DNA from 3 places in the Ureibacillus sp. FSL K6-0165 genome. Region 2 is predicted to be linked to each of the others. Evidence: riboswitches for the same ligand, from Rfam matches in the RefSeq annotation. Region 2 holds a riboswitch; each other region holds the start of a gene.
What was found. A riboswitch is a leader RNA that binds a small molecule or an ion and turns the genes downstream of it on or off. The one in region 2 is predicted to bind cobalamin.
Positions count from the first base shown of each region.

Region 1: another riboswitch for cobalamin. It lies ahead of cobT (nicotinate-nucleotide--dimethylbenzimidazole phosphoribosyltransferase); the one in region 2 lies ahead of NST00_RS10880 (energy-coupling factor ABC transporter permease).
Region 3: another riboswitch for cobalamin. It lies ahead of NST00_RS09970 (glutaredoxin family protein); the one in region 2 lies ahead of NST00_RS10880 (energy-coupling factor ABC transporter permease).

Region 1 covers NZ_JBBOQS010000001.1:759,910-766,108, forward strand. Annotated here, with positions in the region: gene NST00_RS03775 (PQQ-dependent sugar dehydrogenase) at 1-864, shown strand, start outside; gene NST00_RS03780 (GNAT family N-acetyltransferase) at 930-1,595, opposite strand; gene NST00_RS03785 (carbon-nitrogen hydrolase family protein) at 1,609-2,463, opposite strand; gene NST00_RS03790 (SOS response-associated peptidase) at 2,586-3,263, shown strand; gene cobT (nicotinate-nucleotide--dimethylbenzimidazole phosphoribosyltransferase) at 3,308-4,378, opposite strand; cobalamin riboswitch at 4,467-4,641, opposite strand; gene NST00_RS03800 (ABC transporter ATP-binding protein) at 4,839-6,199, shown strand, end outside.
Region 2 covers NZ_JBBOQS010000001.1:2,183,579-2,189,777, reverse strand. Annotated here, with positions in the region: gene prli42 (stressosome-associated protein Prli42) at 83-175, opposite strand; gene mce (methylmalonyl-CoA epimerase) at 301-699, shown strand; gene NST00_RS10885 (acyl-CoA carboxylase subunit beta) at 718-2,265, shown strand; cobalamin riboswitch at 2,472-2,650, shown strand; gene NST00_RS10880 (energy-coupling factor ABC transporter permease) at 2,769-3,515, shown strand; gene NST00_RS10875 (energy-coupling factor ABC transporter substrate-binding protein) at 3,517-3,810, shown strand; gene cbiQ (cobalt ECF transporter T component CbiQ) at 3,807-4,589, shown strand; gene NST00_RS10865 (energy-coupling factor ABC transporter ATP-binding protein) at 4,591-5,445, shown strand; gene cobJ (precorrin-3B C(17)-methyltransferase) at 5,454-6,199, shown strand, end outside.
Region 3 covers NZ_JBBOQS010000001.1:1,999,098-2,005,296, forward strand. Annotated here, with positions in the region: gene cobS (adenosylcobinamide-GDP ribazoletransferase) at 1-401, shown strand, start outside; gene NST00_RS09960 (histidine phosphatase family protein) at 374-970, shown strand; gene NST00_RS09965 (bifunctional adenosylcobinamide kinase/adenosylcobinamide-phosphate guanylyltransferase) at 922-1,335, shown strand; cobalamin riboswitch at 1,455-1,641, shown strand; gene NST00_RS09970 (glutaredoxin family protein) at 1,777-2,007, shown strand; gene nrdI (class Ib ribonucleoside-diphosphate reductase assembly flavoprotein NrdI) at 2,004-2,369, shown strand; gene nrdE (class 1b ribonucleoside-diphosphate reductase subunit alpha) at 2,372-4,465, shown strand; gene nrdF (class 1b ribonucleoside-diphosphate reductase subunit beta) at 4,453-5,433, shown strand; gene NST00_RS09990 (heme oxygenase) at 5,516-5,833, shown strand; gene NST00_RS09995 (hypothetical protein) at 5,938-6,199, opposite strand, start outside.

The DNA of each region.
Region 1 (6,199 bases), 1.4 Mb from region 2:
GTAGAAAACGGACAAGTGGAAAGACAGCAAGTACAACTCGAAAAACCTCTTTCAACGGCATCGGAAGCTGGTTTTTTAGGATTTGTCTTAGCACCAGACTTTGTCGAATCAAATCAGGCTTACGGATATTACACTTACGAAGATGATACAGGTCAATTTAATCGCATTGTTCGCTTAAAGCTAGAAAATGATACTTGGAGAGAAGAGGAAGTACTACTAGATCAAATTCCAAGTGGACGGGTTCATCATGGAGGTCGACTTAAAATTGGCCCAGATGGTAAACTTTATGCAACAACTGGCGATGCATTACAGTCTGATAGCGCTCAAGATGTTAACTCATTAGGTGGAAAAATTCTCAGACTTAACTTAGATGGATCGATTCCATCCGATAATCCTTTTCCTAACTCTTACGTATATAGTTTTGGACATCGAAATCCTCAAGGTTTAACATGGGCACCAGATGGAACGATGTATGCAAGTGAACATGGCAATAATGCGAATGATGAAATAAACCGTATTGAACCTGGTAAAAACTATGGTTGGCCAGAGATTGAAGGAACTAGAGAAAAAGAAAATATGGTTGCTCCTCTCTTTACATCAGGCTCAGACAATACGTGGGCTCCTTCCGGAATTGCCTATTTTGATAACAAGCTTTACGTTGCCGCTTTAAGGGGTAGTGCTGTATTGGAATTTAACTTAAATACTGGTGCAAATAGAAAAATCGTTAATGGACTTGGTAGAATTCGTGATGTCTTAATTGAGGAGAATAACTTGTACTTTATCACCAATAATACAGACGGTCGTGGAAACCCAGAAAGAAATGATGATAAATTATATCGCATTTCGCTATCAGCTATCGATTAAATCGAAAAGATTGGAAAAACATGGGGCTGCTCACAGTCATGATTCCTTGAGAGCCCCATTATTGCTCACTTTTTAAACGGATTTTTCCACTCCATTAACACTCCATAATTACAGGATTCTTCATCTTCTAAATAGTTTTCAACAATCGCAATAGGGACACGCCCGCAACTTAACAGAAAAGTGATAACGGGATCTTGTAATGTTCCGTTGATGACCGCCTCTAAATACTCTTCCACACTCATCTTATCCGCATATTTGCTATAGCCCGGTATTCTTCCACCACCTAAAAGGCGATCTAGTTTCTTTTCGATTACAATATGATACATTGTCTGCATCATGAGTTTACCAAGGCCTAATGAACGAAAGCTTGGTCGAACACAAATATCGACAATGTATAAAGTATTTCCATTTGCATCATGATTTGTAATATAACCATTGTCGGTTATTTCTGCCCAAGAATGTTTTGGTTTGGCAGGGTCAAATTGTACACAGAGACTTGTTAAGGAACTAGCTAGTTTTCCATCAATTTCAACACATATAGCACCTTCGGGAAAAATATTAATATGATTTTTTAATTGTTTTTCATTCCACAATAGTTCTTGTGGAAATGGTGGAGGGAAAGATTCAACTTGAAGGTCGATTAGCTGTATAAAATCTTCTTTTCTATAATTACGAATGACGATAGGAACGGCTTTTTGTCCGATAAAAATAAACTGTTCGCTCCTGTACATGGATTCACCTCCACTACCAATCCGTATATAAATCGGTTCTACGATCTTTCCATGTTGTTACTGAACCATGGTTCCTTACTTCATAGAGAAGGTTTAAATCTAAATCAGCGGTAATAATCATATCTTGATTGACTTCTCCTTCTGCTAAAACCCCTTTTGGAGGGAAAGGAATATCATTAGGAGTGATAATAGCTGCTTGACTAAAGTTCGATCTCATAAAGTCAACAGTCGGAAGTGAACCTACTGTTCCAGATAGAACGACATATACTTGATTTTCTATTGCCCGAGCATGACTTGTATATCGAACACGATAATACCCGTGTTGGTTATCGGTACAGGAAGGACAAAAAATGATATCGGCTCCTCGCGCTTTCGCTATACGTACAATTTCAGGAAATTCAATATCGTAACAAGTTAAAATCGCAATCTTTCCATATTTGGTGTCAAAAATTTTTAATTCTTCTCCTTTTGCCATATTCCAAGCGCTGATTTCAACTGGCGTGATATGCAGCTTTTCTTGTCGCATAATGCGGCCTTCAGGGTCAAAGAAAAATGCGGTATTTCGTAGTTGATTGTTAACTTCTACTACATGTGTTCCGCCGATAATATGGATATTGTATTTTTTAGCTAATTTAAGAAATAAATCTTCATATTGTTCTGTATAACTAGGTAAATCATGGATTGTTTGATTTGAACCATTTTGTTTTTTGAAAGAAAGCAATTGAGTTGTTAAAAATTCTGGAAACACGATAAAATCCGAATCAAATTCCAAAGCGGTTTTAATGTAGTGTTCACATTGCATTGCAAAATCTTCGAATGATTGAATCGTGTGTAAATGATATTGAACTGCAGATACTCTTAATTTCATATGCTTCGCTCCTTTATTGCAATAATTGAAAGTCCGGATATTGCTTTCCATACTGTATTTTTTATGATGAAATGAAGTAGAAAATACTTATAATGGAAACTTTAATTTTTTGGGGGATGGCTATGTGCGGTCGATTTACGTTGTTTTGCTCGTATCATCAGTTGATTGAAGAATTTGATGTAGCAGAGGCTTTTTCCGAGGAGTTATATAAGGAAAGTTATAATATTGCTCCAAGTCAACAAATTGTAGCAATCATTAATGATGGAGATAAAAATCGTATGGGGTTCTTAAAATGGGGATTCCTTCCTTCGTGGGCAAAAGATGAAAAGATAGCATCGAAAATGATCAATGCTCGTTCTGAAACTGTCGACGAGAAACCAAGTTTTAAAAAATCATTTTATGAACGGAGATGTATTATCCCGATGGACTCCTTTTACGAATGGAAAAGGGAAGGAAATTCGAAAGTCCCAATGCGAATAAAGAGGAAAGATGACGCAGTATTTGCAGTTGCGGGATTATGGAATACATGGCGGAGTCAAGAGGGAGAAAAGATTCATACGTGTACGATCTTAACAACGAAGGCAAATGAATTAATGGCCCCAATCCATGACCGAATGCCGGTCATTTTAAATAAGGAACAGCAAAAAGAATGGTTAGACCCTCATTTAAAGGGGCGAGAGAAATTAAAATCGCTGCTTAAACCTTGCCCTTCAGAGTGGTTAACTGCCTATCCAGTATCTAATCTAGTAAATTCTCCGAAAAACAATTCGAAGGAATTAATTGAAAGAGTTTCTTTATGATAATAAAGAGGCTATCTAGATAGTCTTCTAGATAGCCTTATCTTTTAAATTGTTTGACTCCCCATGATTTTTAGCATATATTGATGGGATTCTTCTAAAGTAGTCATGGTGTTCATCATAGAACATGCGGCATCAAGAATAGGAAAAGCAAGGGCTGCTCCTGAACCTTCACCTAATCGCATATTCATATTCAACATAGGCTCTAACCCTAATACCTCGTTTACAATTTTTGCTCCAGGCTCTTCTGAAAGATGGGATGGAATAATGTAATCCTTCACTTTCGGTTCTAATTTATAAGCAATAAGTGCAGAAACTGTGGAAATAAAACCGTCCACTACTACAGGAACACGATTTGCTGCAGCACCTAGGACTACGCCTGCCATTCCCCCTAATTCCAAACCGCCAACTTTCGCTAACACATCAATTGGGTCATCTGGATTTGGCTTATTTATGTCAAGAGCTCTTCGAATGACGTCAATTTTATGTTGAAGACTATCTACCCCAGCCCCCATACCTGTTACAATAGCCGGGTCACAACCACAGAATGCTGACAGGACAGCACTACTTGGAGTGGTATTACAAATTCCCATTTCTCCAGTTGCTAAAACATTGACACCTTGTTTCACTTGTTCATTGGCAATTTCAATACCTACTTCAATCGCTTGAATCGCTTCTTGACGTGACATTGCTGGTCCCTTAGCCATATTATCCGTTCCGTATTTCACTTTTTTGACGATGACTCCAGAATCTTTTGGTAAATCTTCTTTAATGCCAATATCTACTGGAACGACTTTTGCACCTGCTGCTTTTGCAATAGCACATACTCCTGTAAAACCTTTAGCAAAGCCAATTGCCTGCATTACCGTTACAAATTGGGGGTTATTTGAAACATTTTCTTCATATACACCGTGATCCGCAGCTAATGAAATAACCGCTTTATTGGATACATCAAGCTCTAGTTTCTCAGTTATTCCAGCAAGTTGTATCGCGATTTGTTCTAATTTTCCTAAACTGCCAGGTGGTTTACAAAGAGCATCTACTCTTTCTCTTGCTTTTCCCATCACTTCTTTATTAAGTTGTTTAATGTTTTGTAATGTCGATTGCAATAGTTCCAATTGAATCTCCTCCATCGATTATTGAAATAAGAAAAGTCTGCAGTTTATTGGCATGCCAAATAAACTACAGACTTTACCATCGTACTGTATGTTTTCAAGTAATTAGGCAGGTCTCCTGGCTTAGGTTCATCGCAAATATAGGCCTTCCCAGTTTCCCAGTGGCATTTTCTATATTGCTCCCCGATACAGTGGTGGGTCCGCTAAAGATTCTCACTTTATTCCCTATTCTCCCTAAAAAGGGCACCTAATTACATAGATATACTTTTTAAAATAATCTAAAATGAAATGAAACTTTAGTCAAGTTTTTTGAAAACTTCCATTGCCTAAAAGATTATTTTAGTGGTGAAATATTAAGGAATCTATTCAGTTATAGTTGGAAATGTAAGGGTATCAACTTGACGGTTAGTATACAATTGTATACAAAAATTAAACGATGGTAATAAAGAAAAGGAGTAACAAAATGCGTGCAGCGTTAAAGCTTTCAAAATATTTAAAGCCCTATAAGCATTTTGCGATTTTAGCGCCGATACTTATGGTGTTGGAAGTAGGGATGGATTTAATTCAGCCAACAATTATGCAGAAAATAATCGATAAAGGAATTGCAACGAATGATACACAGTATATCATTATGATGTTTGCTGCGATGATTTTGTGTGCAATGATAGGTTGGCTTGGGGGTGCAGGTTGTACATATTTCAGTTCGAAAGCGGCGGTAAACTTTGCATCTGATGTTCGAGCGGATTTATATGAAACTATTACATATTTTGCGAATAGCAATAAGGACAAGTTCACTTTAGGAAAATTGATTACCAACTTAACAAATGATATCGAAATGTTGCAAAGGGCCTTAAACATGTTATTAAAAATATTCGTTCGCGGGCCTTTTATGTTTGTTGGGGCGGTCATTGTCGTATTTTTTACGGCAAGAGATTTATTTCCAGTACTATTTTTTGTGGTGCCTGTATTAATCATCAGTTTATATATTATTATTCAATTATCGATTAAGCTGTTTCGAAAGGTGCAGGAATCAATCGATCAAGTGAATACACGTGTGCAGGAGAACTTGGCGGGGATTCGCGTCATTAAAGCATTTAACCGTATGCGATATCAAATGAAGCAATTTGCAACTGTCAATCATCAATTAACGAAACGCAATATGACGGCAGATCAAGTGGTAGCTGCCTTAATGCCGATTACCCAATTTGTTGTCAACATCGGAATTGTACTTGCACTTATGCTTGGTGTCGTGAAAGTTGATGCAGGAGCTATTGAAATTGGGGTAATTGTTGCATTCATCAACTATTTGATGATGATTATGAACGGCCTTATGAGTTCCAGCAACGTACTGATTCAAATTGCGCGGGCTATACCAAGTGCAGAACGTGTCGTTGTCGTATTGGAAGAGCAGTCTGATATTACGAATATTGAAAACCCAGTGAAAAAAGAAATTCAAGGAAATGTGAAATTTGACAAGGTTAGTTTTTCTTATAACAAACACGTTGAACCGGTGTTGAAAGAGATTTCCTTTGAAGCGAAAGCCGGCAGTACAGTAGGGATTATCGGTATGACAGGCAGTGGAAAATCGACATTAATCAAATTGCTCGGTCGACTCATGGATGTCGATGAAGGAACTATTTACATTGATAACATTCCCATACAGCAATATGACATTGACATGTTAAGAAATGCTATGGCTTTTGCCCCACAAAAGGCAACATTGTTTTCAACAACGATTGAAGAAAACTTAAAGTATGGAAAAATTGACGCAACTAAAGAAGACATTCAAGAAGCGCTCTTTGCATCAAACGCCTTTGAGTTTGT
Region 2 (6,199 bases):
TTGTGGTACAGTGTTATTGGTTGATATACATTTTTTCAAAATAAAAAAGCGATTACATATCTTGTAACCGCTGCAAAGAATGTTAGAAGAATGATAAACCGAATGCTAATGTTGAAAGTAACATGATTGCAATCATCGCGTAGACTATAATTTTTTGAAATTTTTTGTTGCTCATATTCTCGCTCTCTCCTTTTTTTCATAGGATTAGTTTATCAAATCTGAAAAATTTCTCAAGTACGTAGCGGAAATTTCGTAATTTCGCTACAATAGATTATGTACTATAACAGAAGGGGTGGCATGATGGAAAAAGTCGATCATATTGGAATCGCAGTAAAAAACCTAGACGATTCAGTAAAATATTATACTGAAGTTTTAGGTTTGAAATTAGAAAGAATTGAAGAGGTTCCATCGCAAAATGTACGAGTAGCATTTATCGATGCTGGGAATGTACATATTGAATTATTACAACCCTTAAGTGAAGAAGGGGCGATTTATAACCATATACAAAAACGTGGAGAAGGAATTCAACATATTTGTTTTAGCGTAGATAATATTCGAGAAAAAATGGCTGAATTAAAAGAAAAGGGAGTTCGCCTTCTGTCTGAAGAGCCTATACCTGCAGCTGGGGGAGCTGAAGCATGCTTTATTCATCCAAAAGATAGTTTTGGAGTTTTATATGAACTATATGAAAAAAAGTGATAAAGGGGTTAAGAAATCATGGATATGTTAGATAAAATCGATGAAATGTATGACCGAAAAAGAGAGATTTATTTAGGCGGTGGGGACAAGCGCATTGAAAAGCAACATGAAAAAGGTAAGCTAACAGCTCGTGAACGTATTGATCTATTACTGGATGAAGGCACTTTCGTTGAAATAAATCCATTTATAAAACATAGAGTAACAGATTTCGGCATGGGTGAACAAAATGGCCCTGGTGACGGTGTTGTAACTGGATACGGTAAAGTGAATGGCCGTCCTGTTTATTTATTTGCTCAAGATTTCACAGTATTCGGCGGTGCATTAGGAGAAATGCACGCGAAAAAAATTGCTGCAGTGATGGATTTGGCTGCAAAAAATGGAGCGCCATTCATCGGCATCAATGACTCTGGAGGTGCCCGTATTCAAGAAGGAGTATTATCATTAGACGGTTATGGCCACATCTTCTATCGCAACTCGATTTATTCTGGGGTTATTCCACAAATTTCTGTGATTATGGGTCCATGTGCTGGCGGTGCTGTATATTCTCCAGCAATTACAGACTTTATTTTAATGGTGGATAAAACATCCCAAATGTTCATTACTGGTCCGAAAGTAATTGAAGCGGTTACAGGAGAAAAAATTTCATCAGAAGATTTAGGCGGTTCAAAAGTGCATAACACAATTAGCGGTAACGCTCATTTCCGCGCCCCTTCTGAAGAAGAAGCGATTGAACAAATTAAGAGATTATTAAGCTATTTACCACAAAGTAATAAAGAAAAAGCACCAAAATTACCACGCCCTGAAGGAGACGATTGGCGTCCTGAATTAATTGACGTTGTTCCAATTGAACCTACACGTCCTTACGATGTTCGTAAAGTAATTGAACAAGTGGTGGATGAAGGTTCCTTCATGGAAGTGCATTCTGAATTTGCGAAAAACATTGTTGTAGGATTTGCTCGTATTGCTGGACAATCTGTTGGATTAGTTTGTAACCAACCAAAGGCCTTAGCAGGTGGTCTTGATATTGACTCATCCGATAAAGCTGCCCGTTTCATTCGCACTTGTGATGCATTCAATATTCCAATCATTACATTTGAAGACGTATCAGGATTCTTCCCTGGCGTTAAACAGGAACATGGCGGTATCATTCGTCACGGTGCTAAAATCTTATATGCTTATTCTGAAGCAACCGTTCCAAAAATTACAGTCATTTTACGAAAAGCATATGGTGGAGCATACGTTGCGCTAAATTCAAAAGCCATTGGTGCAGATTTAGTATTCGCTTGGCCAAATGCAGAGATAGCCGTAATGGGTGCTGCTGGTGCTGCTAACATCATCTTTGCGAACGAAATTGCAAATTCAGAAGATCCGGAAGCTACACGCCAAGCAAAAATTGAGGAATATAAAGAAAAATTTGCTAATCCATATGTTGCTGCTTCACTTGGAATGGTTGATGATGTAATCGATCCAAGAGAAACTCGCATTAAGTTAATTCAAGGATTAGAAATGCTTGAAAATAAAGAAGAATCAAGACCTAAGAAAAAACACGGAAATATTCCGCTATAATTGTGAAAGTTTCCAATTACGTACCATTAGAAGCACAAGCTAATCCCAGTTTGTACTTCGATTTTTCCAAAAATTCAAATTGGTTCTAACAATATTTCATATCAAAAGGTAATGAATATTATATGAATTTAGTAATTATTTTGTCTTATTTATAGAAAGATATAGAAATTTTTCAAACAATATGCTACAATTCAACTAAATTTCAACAACTGAATAATCTATACGGTGCTAATGAAAATTAGCTTAAAAGGGAAACTAGTGAGAATCTAGTGCGGTCCCGCCACTGTGAAGAGGAGCTCAAAATCAAATGCCACTGTGCAAACGGGAAGGCGATTTTGTAGCGATGACTCTAAGCCAGGAGACCTGCCGTATGGAGTGGATGGTAGTGTCCTACGAGGATAGGTACACGAATAGGCATGATTGGATTATTATGTCTTATTGTGGGACACTGCTAGTTTGGCAGTGTTTTTTTATTTTCAAATTTTCATTTTAGGAGGAATTTTATGAAAGTCTCAATCAAAATACTTTACTTTCTAGCAGTATTATTAATCATTCCTAATACAGCTTTTGCTATGCATATCATGGAAGGTTTTTTACCAATCAAGTGGGCTATATTTTGGTGGCTCCTTACATTCCCTTTTTTAATCATTGGATTAAAGAAAATGAGTAGTTTAGTAAAGAGAAATGCTGAGACGAAGTTATTACTAGGTTTAGCGGGTGCATTCACTTTTGTATTATCCGCATTAAAAATTCCTTCGGTTACGGGAAGTTGTTCTCATCCTACGGGTGTTGGATTAGGAACCGTATTATTTGGACCATTTGTAATGAGTGTTTTAGGTACCATCGTGTTATTATTCCAATCATTATTATTAGCCCATGGAGGTTTAACAACGCTTGGCGCCAATGCGTTTTCGATGGCGATTGCTGGACCTTTTATCGCCTATGGAGTATTTAAAGGCTTCAATAGGATCGGTTTGCCCTTTACTCTAGCAGTTTTCTCAGCAGCAACATTGGCAGATTTAGGTACATATGTCATTACATCTATTCAACTTGCACTAGCCTTTCCATCTGAAGTTGGTGGAATTTTCGCTTCATTTGTAAAGTTTGCTGGCGTATTCGCTGTTACACAGGTACCATTAGCAATTATTGAAGGATTGATTTCAGTAATGGTGATGAATTTCTTATTGAAATACAACGAAAGAGAATTAAAGTTACTTCAAGTACTAAAGAAACCCCAGGAGGTGAAGTAAGATGTTAAAAAAGAATATGCTTTTATTAATTTTGATCATTTTTTTAATGATTGTCCCGCTGATTTTTAACGGAGATGCAGAATATGGTGGTGCAGATGGAGAAGCGGAAGGATTAATTACAGAACTGAACCAATCCTATGAACCATGGTTTTCAAGTATTTGGGAGCCTCCTAGTGGTGAAATAGAAAGTTTATTATTCGTACTACAAGGAGCAATCGGTGCAGGGTTCATTGGTTACTTTATAGGATATATGCGAGGCCGGAATAGGGGCGGGAATGCAGAGATACAGAAATGAGAATGTTAGAATATTTCGCTTATCAATCACCTTTAAGAAATAAACACCCAATCGAAAAAATGGGATTTGCTCTTATTCCATTAATATTGAATATCGTATTTCAACATGTTCTTACATCCATATTCATATTTTGCATCATGACAGTTATTACTTTAATAATCGGAAAAGTTCCGATTCGCCTATATTTGAAGTTATTGCTTATTCCAGTGGTATTTCTAATTTCAAGTATACTAGTCATTTTACTCAATTTTTCAACTAACCCTATAGAAGGTGCCATTTTTCAATCTATTATTGGTCCCGTCACGATTTCAATTTCGATAACGAGTGTTGAAAAGGCATTGATGCTATTTGTTGTTGCTTTATCGAGTATTAGTTGTTTGTATTTTTTAATTTTATCTACGACGATTCAAGATTTTCTATATGGATTAAGGTGTTGTAAAGTACCAACTACTTTATTGGATTTAATTGCATTAATGTATCGATTTATATTTATATTTCTTGATTCCAGCAGGACAATCTATCTTGCACAAATAGCAAGGTTAGGTCACAGTTCTTTATTAAATTCTATCAAATCAATTGGGCTTATAATCAGTGCTTTGTTTATTAAGGTATTTCAAGAAATGAAAGACTTAAATAATGCGATAAATGCAAGAAGTGTAGATGGCTATTCAGCAGTCATTTCAAGAGAACTTCATTTTTCAACAAGTAGTTGGATATTTACGTTGTTAGTGAATTTGTTCATTATCGTCTTTTATTTCACCGTTGGGAGAGTTGGTTAAAATGAATACTCCTTTGTTTGAATTGAAAGAAGTTTCTTATACCTATGAAGATGGAACAGAAGCTTTACAAAAAATAAATTTACAAATTGATCAAGGAAAAAAAATTGCTTTGTTAGGTAGTAATGGAGCAGGGAAATCTACTTTAATATTGCATTTAAATGGTTTATTAAAACCAACCTCCGGAACAATTTATTTTAAAGGACAACCATTATCCTATTCAAAAAAAGAATTGTTAAATGTTAGACGAAAGGTTGGAATTGTTTTTCAAAATCCAGAAACCCAGTTGTTTAATGGAACTGTTTGGGATGATATTGCCTATGGGCCATTTAATTTACATCTAGCAGAACAGGAACGAAAGTCGTTGATAGAGAAAGCAATTAATCAAACAGATGTTGAATCATTATTAGATAAACCGATTCACTTTTTAAGTGTTGGGCAAAAAAAGCGAGTTTCCATCGCTGGAGTTCTTGCTATGGATCCTGAAGTCATCATATTAGATGAGCCGACTGCATCTTTAGATATTTATTACACAAGGAAAATACGAAAATTGTTAAACGAACTTCATTGTGACGGGAGAACACTCATTCTTTCTACTCATGATATTGACTTTGCTTATGAATGGGCTGACGAAGTCGTTGTGATGCATCATGGAGAAATGTTATATCACGGTGCTTTTTATCGTTTGTTTGAAGAAAACAAGGACATTGTGAAAAAAGCAAATTTAGAAACATCCATAATATTCGAAATTGCGCAAATGATGAAAATGCAAGGACTCATTTCAAAACTAGATGATGTACGTTCAAAAGAAAAAGTAATCGATGTACTTCATGATTGTTTCATGAAGGCAAAGAATTAAAAGGGGTGATGAGTTTGAAGGGAAAGCTTTACATTGTCGGATTTGGTCCAGGTGATGCTAATCACATTACCTATCGTGCAGTTGAAGCAATCAAAGCTAGTGATACAATCATTGGCTATAAAACTTACGTCGAGTTAATTAAAGATTTATTAGATTCCAAACAACAAATTATTAGTACAGGGATGACAGAGGAAGTATCACGAGCACAAGCGGCAATAAAACTTGCTGAAGCGGGGCACCATGTGTCGGTCATTTCAAGTGGTGATTCAGGTGTATACGGTATGGCTGGTTTAATTTATGAAGTGCTCATTGAACAAGGGTGGAATAAAGAAACTGGGGTTGAAATTGAAGTTATTCCTGGCATTTCTGCAGTTCATTCTTGCGGTTCCCTTCTTGGAGCTCCAATAATGCATGATTCATGCACAATTAGTTTAAGCGACCATTTAACGCCATGGTCTATTATTGAAAAAAGACTGGAAGCAGCGGCAGCAGCAGATTTTGTAATTGCTTTATATAATCCTAAAAGCGGTAGGAGAACAAAACAAATTGTAGAGGCTAGGAGAATTTTATTAAAATACCGGTCACCGAATACGCCTGTTGGACTCGTAAAGAGTGCTTATCGTGAGAGACAAAATATTGTAATTACTACGCTAGAAAAAATGCTAGATTACGAGATTGGTATGCTCACAACGGTGATTATCGGAAATTCTTCCACTTTTGTGTATGATGACTTAATGATTACACCGAGAGGATA
Region 3 (6,199 bases), 180 kb from region 2:
TACTGAAAATCGGCATATTTTATGAGTATTTACATCAGCGCCCAACAAACTTTTATTTATTTTTTATCATCATACCTGTCTTATGTCGATTAGCAATATTGATTTATTTCAATCTGTCAGTAAATGTGAAGGAATCTGGATTGGCAGCCTACTTTAAAAAAATTGTGAAGGCAAAATCGTTATGGATTTATATTGCGTGTTATATATTCATTATCCTCATAACAGGTTTTGTGTTAAATGAATATAAACTATTTGTTTTAACATTTAGCATGTTTGTGATGACTTGGATTTATCGGCATTGGACATATCGCCATTTTGGCGGAATGACGGGAGACTTGCTAGGTGCTTTATATGAAGGGATGGAATTGGCATTATGGGGAATGCTGTTACTGTTCATTTAATTCGGCATGAAAAAACGAAAGCGAATTTAGAGCGAAAATATATTGGATGGACGAATGAATCGATATACATACAAACAGCAAATTGTCAAGTACCGATTCATACTAAGGATGTATTTGGCAGTGACTTAAAGCGCTGCATAGAAACAGCGCAACTTTATTTCCCCGAGGCAAAATACCATCCTTTTTTTCAATTAAGGGAATTACATTTTGGAGATTTTGAAATGAAAACTTATGATGAATTAAAAGATAATCCAGCGTATCGGCAGTGGATTGATTCACCAGAGAAAGCTGCGCCACCAAATGGTGAATCTTTTGTTTCGTTTAAAGAACGGATTTTAAATTGTTTTCATCAAATCGTGAGCTGTGGTGGAGAATATGTGTTTGTCGTCCACGGTGGTGTCATTCGTGTTATCCTATCGAAATTTCAAAAAGAGAAAAGTTTTCAAGATGTTATTGCACAGCATCGGATGATTTATACCCTATGTTGGGACGATATTGAATCTTTGAAAGGGGGAAGAGAATGCAATCAGTTATTGGAGGCGCCTATAATGGTAAACGAAAATTTGTAAGTAACATGTTAAAAGAAATAGGTGCGAATCGCTGTTATTTTTATGAAGGCGAAATACCGGAAGGCCCTTTTACAAAAGATGAATACGTTATTATAGGTAGTTTTGAAAATATGATTTTGCTCGTCCCGGATTTATCGGAAGATGAAATCGTATCACAAATAATGGGGAAATTAATGAATTTAGATTATAAGACAAACCTAATTTGTATTTGTACGGATATCGGACGTGGAATAGTGCCGCTTTCAAAAGAGGATCGTCATTTGAGAGATACTTGTGGTAGATTGTATCAACAACTTTTTGAGAAAAGTGAGAAAGTCATTCGCGTTTGGTATGGTATTCCTGAGATATTAAAAGAGGAAAATTAACCAACCGTTCTTAAGTTCTACGTATCGAGTGAATGATTTTAGTAGATACTGTATCATTTACCAAATAAGCTTGTAATTAACAATACTACATGTTACAATGAAACACGAAAACACAATATATAGCATTTCGTTTATTAGGTTCTACTATATATAGTAGATTAAAAGGGAAGTCAGTGAAAATCTGACGCTGTCCCCGCAACTGTAATTGCTGACGAAAAGTTCAAATCCACTGTACAAATTTGTATGGGAAGGGAACTTGGAGGATGAAGCATAAGCCAGGAGACCTGCCTAATAAACGTGAATTGCTCATTTCTTCGGGGGCTAGGAAATGGAAGCAAGACGGTCCATTTCCTAGTACCTGACTGTTTCCATTTCAAAGCCATACCGAAAAAGGTATGGCTTTTTTATTTTCATAAAAGAATGGTAGAAAGGGAGAAGGAAATGAAATTATATTCAAAAAAAGTTTGCCCAAAATGTTTGTTGATGAAATACGAATTAAATCAACTTGGTTATGAAGGGAAATATGAAGAAATTTTGATTGATCACAATGAAGAAGCGAAAGAAAAATTATTGAATGCTGGATTCCTTTCTGTCCCTGTAATCGAAATCGATGGAGAGCTAATGGATAACATAGAAAATATAAAAAAATTCATTAGCAGGATCACACTATGATTGCTTATGCATCTCGAACGGGCAACGTGCGTTTTATCGTTCATCAATTAGAATTACCCCACATTGAAATTCGCGATGATCTTATTTTGAATGAACCCTTCTTATTGTTCACCTATACCGATGGATTAGGCGAAGTACCACGAAACGTGGAAACGTTTTTACAACATAATGTTCGTTTCTGTAAGGGTGTTATTGCAAGTGGGAACTCGAATTTCGGCCATGCTTATTTTTGCCGTTCTGCTCATTTGATTAACGAAAGGTACGGAATTCCCATTGTTCAAAAGATAGAATTACGCGGATTTCAGAAAAATTATGATGCCATAATTGATTATTATAACAGAGTAATTCAAAAGGAGATTTAGTGATGAAAAGCTATTTAACTTTGAATAATGAAATTTTGAATCACTACCACCAAACAGGAAAAATTGATTTAGAGAAAGATCGAGAGGCTACTCGTCAATATTTTATCGAACATGTTAATCAGAAAATGCGGAAGTTTTCTAGTTTGGAAGAAAAGATTCGCTTTTTCATTGAAGAAGGATATTATGAGAAAGAATTTTTACAAAAATATTCTTTCGAATTTATAAATAAAATTTTTGACATTGCGTATTCTTATCGTTTTCGATTTCAAACATTTATGAGCGCGAGCAAATTTTTTGAAAGTTACGCAATGAAAAGTCGAGATGGAAAAGAAATTTTAGAAACTTATGAGGATCGGATGAGCATTATCGCCTTATATTTAGCGAATGGTGATGAATTGTTGGCAGAAAAAGCAATTCGTGCGATGATGGAGGCTTTTCAACCAGCAACACCAACCACACTGAATAGCGGTAAAAAAGCGCGTGGGGAATTGGTAAGTTGTTTTAAATTATCCATGGATGATTCGATGAATAGCATTGCAGAAAACCTCGGTTATTGTTTAGAACTCTCAAGGCTTGGCGGAGGGGTAGGGGTAAATTTAACGGATTTAAGACCTTTGGGTGATCCGATAAAAGGTATCGCCAATCGGGCAAGCGGTGTTATGCCCGTTGCAAAATTATTAGAAAATGCCTTTTCTTATTCCAATCAATTAGGACAACGGAATGGTTCAGGTGTTGCTTATTTAAATATTTTCCACGCGGATATTGAAGAATTTATTTCTTCTAAGAAGCCGAATGCCGACGAAAAAATTCGGTTACAAACTTTATCGACTGGTGTCATTATTCCAGATATATTTTTTGAACTGATGAAAAAAGATGAAGATATCGTTCTTTTTAGTCCTTATGATATTTATCGAGAATACGGAAAAAGAATGTCTGAAATAAGCATAACGGAAATGTACCGGGAGTTGTTGAACAACCCAAATATACGAAAGTTAAAGCAAATCAATGCTAGAAAACTATATACGGAAATCAAAAAGAGCCAATTCGAATCCGGATATCCTTTTGAAATATTTGATGATAATGTAAATAAACAACATCCACTAAAAAAACTTGGAAGAGTCAAAATGTCCAACCTCTGTACTGAAATTTTACAAGTTCAACAAACGAGCATCATTAATGATCAAGATACACCAAATGAATATGGATTAGACGTATCTTGCAATCTTGGATCATTAGATATTCACCATGCGACGAAGTTTCATGATTTTGAAGAGTTAGTAGATACAGCCATGCGTTTGTTAACACAAGTGTCTTTAATGACCAATATAAAAAACGTTCCATCTGTAAAAAAAGCAAACCAGATGATGCATTCTGTCGGATTAGGTGTTATGAATTTGCACGGACATCTTGTAACTCAAAATATATTATATGGTTCAAAAGAATCAATTGAATTTATCGATTACTTTATGGAAGCATTGAACTTCTTTTCATTAAAAGCATCGATGCTACTTGCGAAAGAAAAAGGTGAAACTTTTTACGGATTTGAAATAAGCGAATATGCAAATGGTCATTATTTTGAAAAGTACGTGAATAAATTGGAAAAGGAACCTAGTGAATTGGTGAAAAAAGCTTTAGGTAATGTTCCAATCATTACAAAAGAAATGTGGAGAAAATTGAAAGAAGATATAATGAAATACGGATTATTTAATGCTTATCGGTTAGCAATCGCACCAACCGGCTCGATTTCTTACGTTCGTTCTTGCACGGCATCCATTGCACCCATTACTGAGCGAGTAGAGATACGAGATTATGCAGATAGCCGCACGATTTATCCGATGCCATTTTTAAATAATGACAATCAACATTTATACGTAGAAGCATATGACATGAATGTCTATAAAATCATTGATTTATACGTCGCTGCACAAAAGCATGTTGATCAAGGTATCTCAATGACTTTATATGTAACAGACAAGTGGACGACGGAACAATTAGCGAAAGCCTATATTTATGCTTGGATGCGAGGAATCAAAACGGTCTATTATGTACGCCAACGATTACAATCACTGGAGGAATGTGTAGCATGTACAATTTAACATACGAAGCAGTCAATTGGAATCAGTCAGCAAGCAGTCTTGCTAAAATTTTTTGGGATCAACAATGGAAACAAATGTGGTTTCCAGAAGAAATTGCAGTTTCAAAGGATATTCAACAATGGAGAAATTTTGAGCATCAAGAAACATATAAAAAAGTGTTTGGTGGACTGACGCTGCTCGATACAATTCAAACAAATATCGGGATGAATGAAATAGCAAAATACAATCCCAATTTACAAGAAAAAGCTGTATTAACGGTATTTGGTGCCTTTGAAGCCATTCATGCGAAATCCTATTCGTATATTTTTACAACCCTTTGTCATAACGACGAAATCGAAGAAATTTTTCAATGGGTAAAAAAAAATCAACTATTACAATATAAAGCTTCAAAAATTGCCAATATATATTCGTCTATTAAGGAAAATGATTTAGTCAGCCTATGGAAAGCGATGTTTGCTTCCGTCATGCTCGAATCCTTTTTATTTTATTCTGGTTTTTTCTATCCGCTCTATTTAGGGGGACAAGGCATTTTAAGGAACAGCGCAGAGGTGATTTCGCTAATATTGAGGGATGAATCCATTCATGGGGTGGCTGTTGGAATATTCGCACAAAACATTTTTAATCAATTTTCTAAAGAACAACAAGATGAATTAAAAAATTGGGGCTATGAATTATTGCTAGATTTATATGATAATGAATTGCGTTATACAGATGAAATTTATCGAGGAACAGGTTTGGAAGATGAGGTGAAGGCGTATATTCGCTATAATGGGAATAAAGCATTAATGAATTTAGGGTTCGATACAATGTTTCCTGAAGAAGAAATTCATCCAATCGTGATGAATGGAATACGAAATGAAGGTTCCACATATGATTTCTTTTCTCAAAAGGGTTCCACATATGCCTTAGCAAAAGTAGAGCCTATCACGGATGAAACGTTCCATTTTGACATTTTACTAGATGATTGAGGCTTATAAATTGCTGTTCTATTAAAATAATGTTTTAATTATTATAATGAATTTCAAAAATTCAAAAAGGAGTTTTGTTTTTATGTATACAGTAACTAATCGAATTAAAGTGAAAAAAGGCTTGGCAAAAAAGATGGCACCACTCTTCACGCAACCTGGTCCATTATTAACGTTTAAAGGATTTCGTAAAGTAGAAGTACTCGTAAGTACACAATTTGAAGACTACGATGAAATGAACGTCGTTATGTATTGGGATTCACTCGAAGAATTTGAGGCGTGGAGAGCAAGTGATGCATTTAAAGAAGCTCATAAACGTCCAAGCGGTAATAGCGAAGAAGCCCCTACAATCGAAAATGTAATCGTAATTTCTGAAGTTGTCTCAACATTAGAAAACAATTAATGATTAAATAGGAAAGAGGGTGTCTAGAAAGTCGAAAACTTTCTAGATACCCTCGCTTCTTATATATAGACCTTTGCTCCTGAAGTAGTCGAAACAAGATTGTACTATCCTCGTTTCAATTTTTCTTTTGCTAACCGTTCACGATGTTTATTATATACTTTGTATGCTTCATCAATTGCATTTCTTATCATTCGATCAAATGAATTAGTAGAATGCAGTTCTTTCACAGCTGCCTTTACAAACTTCGATTGATCTTCTAAAAAGGATTGAATTTCATCTTCTGATCCTAAATGAGCATCAAAATAGATACGTTTTTTATTTCTTTCAATCATATATGTTAAATCATGTTTGATCATCACGCGTAAA